DNA from 2 places in the Paenochrobactrum glaciei genome. Region 2 is predicted to be linked to the other one. Evidence: predicted binding sites of a transcription regulator. Region 2 holds the regulator's gene; the other holds the start of a gene.
The links. Region 2 encodes LexA, which represses DNA repair genes until DNA is damaged. Its sites were predicted from a motif close to TGTTCNNNNTGTGTTCNG; they were not measured.
Positions count from the first base shown of each region.

Region 1: the regulator LexA is predicted to act here: its motif matches at 1,609-1,626, upstream of parE (DNA topoisomerase IV subunit B).

Region 1 is NZ_BAAADE010000002.1:631,076-634,238, reverse strand. It holds gene ABDZ76_RS09350 (multidrug effflux MFS transporter) at 165-1,424, shown strand; gene parE (DNA topoisomerase IV subunit B) at 1,781-3,163, shown strand, end outside.
Region 2 is NZ_BAAADE010000002.1:473,692-476,854, reverse strand. It holds gene ABDZ76_RS08655 (single-stranded DNA-binding protein) at 162-674, opposite strand; gene lexA (transcriptional repressor LexA) at 971-1,693, shown strand; gene ABDZ76_RS08645 (ComEC/Rec2 family competence protein) at 1,917-3,163, opposite strand, start outside.

The sequences.
Region 1 (3,163 bases), 160 kb from region 2:
TTAAAATATTATTGCTTGATTATACTGGTCATTCATAAGATCGGGGGGTCAAACGATAATTTCTGGTCAACCCAACCGCATTTCACGGGCACGATAGACTTAAACAATACGGTTTAAGTGCTATTTCGGGTTGATCATATGTATGCCGCAGACAGGAGAGTATTTTGCCAATTGATATAAAACAGGGTCACTCCGAACCAACGACCGGCATGCGCGGTCGTGGCGAATTTATTGCTCTGATTGCAGCGGTTATGGCGATTAACGCTCTGGCAATTGACATCATGCTTCCGGGACTACAGGAAATTGGTGCCAGCCTTGGTGTTGAATCTGAAAACCATCGGCAATTCGTCATTACGGCTTATTTGCTGGGCTTAGGCGTTTCGCAATTATTCTACGGGCCATTGAGTGACCGTTTCGGAAGACGAATTCCACTTTTTGTCGGCACAAGCATTTATATTGTCACCGCATTGGCGTCCGCCTTCACCACCAGCTTTTCCATGTTGATTGCGCTGCGTGTTTTACAAGGCATTGGTGCCGCAGGTACGCGTGTTATTGCCGTTTCTATTGTGCGTGACCTCTACGGCGGCCGTCAGATGGCCGAAGTCATGTCGCTGATTATGATGGTCTTCATGATCCTGCCGGTGATTGCACCTGCAACCGGTCAGTTCATCATGCTGTTTGGTGAATGGCACCTGATTTTTGTCTTTATGGCAGTTTCAGCGGCGGTAGTAATGGTGTGGGTTTATTTCCGCATGCCGGAAACACTGGCTGAAGAAAAAAGACGTTCACTGTCGATTACAAGCCTTGCACAGTCCTTCAGCCTCGTGCTGACCAACCGTGTGGCCTTTTTCTATATGCTCGGCACATCCTTCATCCTAGGCACTTTGTTCGGCTTTATCGGCTCATCGCAGCAGATCTATGTCGGCATTTATGAACTGGGTGAATTGTTCCCGCTGGCTTTTGCGGTTGTCGCAGCCACAATGGCGCTGTCTTCCTTCCTCAACTCACGCTTTGTCGGCCGTTATGGTATGCGCCGCATTTCACAAACAATGCTGTTTGTCTTTATCTGCTTCAGCTTGTTGTGGTTCGTGTTGTCATTGAGCTTTGAAGGGCCTGTGCCGCTGTTCCTGCTTTTGCCGCTTTACATGGTCATCATGTTCTCGTTCGGGCAGATCACCTCGAACTTCAACGCGCTTGCGATGGAGCCGTTGGGAGCTGTTGCCGGAACTGCATCGTCGGTGCTTGGCTTCACCCAGACAACCGTGGGCGCGACGTTGGGCGCCATCATCGGCCAATCCTTTGATGGTACCACGACACCAATCGCACTGGGCTTTACCATTCTTGGCATTATCAGCTTCATCTGCATGCTGATTGCAGAACGCGGCAAGCTGTTTGCATCTCAGCATCAGGCGCCCAAGCCATAAGGTTCTAAGGCATCTGATCAAATAAACAAAAATCCGGCATGTAATTTCAAACATGCCGGATTTCTTCATTTTAATGCACCCGCATTGAAAGTCGTTTTCTTATTCCTTGACCGCTGTCAATCAGCGCAAAAGGGTTTGTGTGTGAAAAGTCCGTGCAAAACTTGACGTTTTGGTGGGAATGCGACAGAACATAAAGCGAACCTTATTCGCTTTTTATGAATTGGCATGGCATGATATGGGTGATTCGAAAGTACGCATTGCTGAAATCAATGCTCATGTTACAAAACAATAGACAGTGACGAATAATTTGCAGCTCTTGAAGCGGTATATTTAATAGATAGGCTGAACCGAAGCACATGGACAACAACAACGATCTTTTTTCAAGTGTTGTGAGTAAAGCCCGTGAAAGGCAAACAGCGTCAAAAGCTGATAGCGAGGCGCTGACCGCTGCTGCGCCGGCTGTCAGTGCTGTGGCGCCTGCCCCTGCAGCTGAAGACGCAACAGTAACAAAGCCGGTTTCCGCCGCCCCCCCCCCTCCCGCACCGGAAGAGCCGTTTAAGCGCGCAACACTTGCAGCTGATAATGGTGATTATAACGCCTCCGCCATCCGTGTTCTGGAAGGCTTGGAGCCGGTACGTCTGCGCCCGGGTATGTATATCGGCGGCACCGACGAAAAGGCGATGCACCATCTCTTTGCTGAAGTCATCGACAACTCGATGGACGAGGCCGTTGCGGGACACGCCAATTTTATCGAAGTCAGCCTTGATGCTGATGGTTTCTTGTCGGTCAGCGATAATGGTCGTGGTATTCCGATCGACAATCACCCGCAGGTTCCGGGAAAATCCACGCTTGAAGTCATCATGACCAAGCTGCATGCCGGTGGTAAGTTTGATGGCAAGGCCTATGAAACATCCGGCGGTTTGCATGGCGTTGGTGTGTCGGTTGTGAATGCGCTTTCCGATGTGCTGGAAGTGGAAGTCGCGCGTAATCGCCGTCTGTACCGCCAGTGCTTCTCACGCGGTATTCCGCAAGGCGGGCTGGAAGAGCTCGGCGAAGTGCATAACCGCCGTGGAACACGTCTGCGTTTCCATCCTGATCCGGATATTTTCGGCAAAAATGCCAAATTTGACCCGACGCGCATTTATCGCATGGCGCGCTCGAAAGCCTATTTGTTTGGCGGCGTTGAAATCCGCTGGAGCTGTGACCCGTCACTTCTCGACCCGAAACAGGATACACCTGAAAAGGCCGTCTTCCATTTCCCGGGCGGATTGAAGGACTATCTCGCCACCACTCTGGGCAAAGACTTTCAGGTCACGCGCGAAATTTTTGCCGGTAAAACCGAGGCGCAAGGCCGTCACGGTGCGATGGAATGGGCTGTTAGCTGGTATGGCGGCGATGCGTTCGTCCATTCCTATTGTAATACGATCCCGACCGGCGATGGCGGCACGCATGAAGCAGGGCTTCGTATCGCGCTCACACGCGGCCTGAAAGCCTATGCAGAGCTGACCAACAACAAGCGCGCTTCTGTCATTACCACTGATGACGTAATGACCTCAGCTGCTGCGATGCTTTCGGTGTTTATTCGTGAGCCGGAATTTGTCGGTCAGACGAAAGACAAGCTTGCAACGGTTGAAGCACAGCGCATTGTTGAAAATGCCATTCGTGATCCGTTTGACCATTGGCTGGCGGCCTCCCCGCAAGAAGCTTCCAAGCTGCTGGATTGGGTGATTGAGCGCGCG
Region 2 (3,163 bases):
TCGACATTCATCAAAAAACAACACTCAATTGACCAGCGATAATTCAAAAAACACAAAAAAATGCGCAAGTTTCATCAAAACTTGCGCATTTTCTTAATTATTTATGCAAAATCTGACACAAAAACAGCAATTAATTGCCCGTTTTTATCAGATTTTTTGCATTAAAACGGAATTTCATCATCCAGATCGCGTGAGAAACCACCGCCTGATGAAGGTCCTGAGTTACCGAAATCCGAACCGCCCGATGAACCACCGCCGGAATAATCAGACATCTGCGAACGACCGCCGCCCTCAAAAGAGCGTCCCTGTCCACCGCCTTCACCGCGGCTGTCAAGCATCTGCAATTCACCACGGAATTTCTGCAATACGATTTCAGTCGTATAGCGTTCATTACCGTTCTGATCCTGCCATTTGCGGGTCTGCAAAGCACCTTCAAGATAAACCTTGGCGCCCTTTTTCAGATATTGCTCGGCAACTTTCGCCAGATTTTCGTTAAAAATAACGACGCTGTGCCACTCGGTCTTTTCGCGGCGCTCACCGGACTGACGGTCGCGCCAGCTTTCAGAAGTCGCAATACGCAAATTAACGACAGGGTCACCGGAGCTCATACGTCTTACTTCCGGATCCGCACCAAGATTGCCGACCAGAATAACCTTGTTGACACTACCTGCCATGCGCTTAACTCCACCTTATCTTCTATTGGTTGACTGCTACAGATAACAGCCGCCAATGATTTAGCACATCTCATCCAATGCAAGATGCACCATTTATCGCCTGTTTCCACAAGAGATATGGCACAAAATATCAAGTTCTTATTTTGTTCTAAACCAAATTTTATCGTTCCGCAAGCACACAATATTTACTTCAATAAAATAATATAGCGAGACACTTGCAGAACAAGACTGGAACAGATAGTGTTTGTTCTGCATTTGTTTTTTAAATTGATTCTTAACTCTGGGGGCTTTAGCGTATGTTGACCCGCAAGCAGCATGAATTACTCCTTTTCATTCACGAGCGTTTAAAGGAAGTCGGTATTCCTCCCTCGTTTGATGAAATGAAGGACGCGCTGGATTTAGCCTCCAAATCAGGTATCCATCGCCTGATCACCGCATTGGAAGAACGCGGGTTTATCCGCCGACTGCCAAACCGTGCCAGAGCATTGGAAGTCATCCGTCTGCCGGATTCTATTGCACCGGGGCTAAACAGCCAAAAAAAGTTTTCGCCAAGCGTGATTGAAGGTAGTTTGGGCAAACCTGCTACGCCTGCTAAAGCTGAAACAGCTCCTGTTAATATTGCAGCCGATAATAATGACACGATCTCCGTGCCTGTTATGGGGCGTATTGCAGCCGGTGTGCCGATCTCTGCCATTCAAAACCAGACCCGCACAATTAGCTTGCCGATGGATATGATCGGCTCAGGCGAGCATTATGCGCTGGAAGTTAAAGGCGACTCGATGATCGAGGCCGGAATTTTTGAAGGCGACACAGTATTGATCCGCCGTGGCGACACCGCCAATCCGGGGGAAATTGTTGTGGCACTGGTGGATGATGAAGAAGCGACGCTAAAGCGTTTTCGCCGAAAAGGCGCATCCATTGCATTGGAAGCGGCTAACCCTGCCTATGAAACCAGAATTTTTGGCCCTGATCGCGTACAGGTTCAGGGCAAACTGGTCGGATTAATACGCCGCTATTAATCCGACCAACAAATCATGATGAGAATATCGGAGCCAGCCAACCAATCATTTTTCTTTGGCTGGCGAGAAGTACAGATAGATGCTGTTCCATTACAAAAACTAGATTATGAGCGCCAATTGCATGGGCTTTTAAAGCCTCATTCAAAGCATGTGGTAATAATGTGCGCCTTTTATTCATACGATAAATGATTGTTCTTAGCGCTATCTGTCCCCCCCCTTATTGCTAAGGTTTTTGTGCAGTTTTTGCTTTTTTAGGTGCCACATAATCAGCAAGGCCACGCGCAGCACGCGAATAGAGGCGATAGAGATGCCAAGGGCGTTGTGGCTCGCCAACTGAATATATCAGCCGGTCATTATAGTGCAGCGATCTTGCAGCATCTGCCATACTAGCTGGCACCGTGACCGAGATTAGCGCATTACCAGCATCGGTGGCCGAGATTAGCGTATTACTGGCATCAGCAGCACTATGTGCATTTTCAAGCGCTTTCATGTCTTTGCTTATATCTGTCAGTGCCACCTCGACATCATCTTCTAAAAATTCATTATCGGGATCGAAGCCCCGTTCATAGGCTGGCTCAAAAACCGGCGTAACAGACTGTCCTGCAGAGATTGATTTTCGTATCGTGTGTGAACCGGCACTTTGTGAACCAAGCCTTACTTCCAAAGAGCCTTTCAACGCTAAATCACGCCGTGTCACAATAAGCTTGCCATCAGTCGGACATTTAAGCTCTTTACCCGCAACAGCTAACACCACCACATCGCCGATATTACAGGCAAATTCCACCGCTGCCGGTTCATCGGTATAACTAAGCATACGCCCGTCTTTCAGCGTGATTGAGCAGACTTTATCCTCACAATAAAATGCATCCTCACGATAAATGCCATTCTTCTTCGAACCAGCGATCACCGGCGGCACAATGGCATGAGCATCATAGGCTTTTGCCCAGTTTTGAATGGTGAATTTTGATGAACGCGGGCGGTTCACTGCCAAGGAGCCATCGGCAAGACGCACGGCTAACAGTTTTGCATCTTCAGCAATGATAATATCAGGGTCAGTTTCACTATAATAAAATACAAAACCAGCCAGCACGAAAATGAGCGAAACGGCACGTAGACGTGTTGTACAAATTACCGCAATCACCAGCCCGATGGTCCAGCTTAAAATCGCGCCGGATGAAATAATACCCGGATTGCCTGCTGGTGCGATGGAAGAAACAAATTCGGCAATCTGGCGCATCGCCCAAACACCAAGCCCCATGATCTGCAATGGCAACCAATCCAGCTGCAACGGCATCAACAACAGGCTTAAAACTGCAAATGGCATGATGATGATCGAAATAACCGGCATCGAAAGCACATTGCCAAGCAAGCCAAAAGGCGCTGTATTATTAAAATGATAGGCTGAATATATGCCGCTTGCCACACCTGCAACGATAGAGGTGGCAGCCGTTGCTACAACCGGTACCAGCC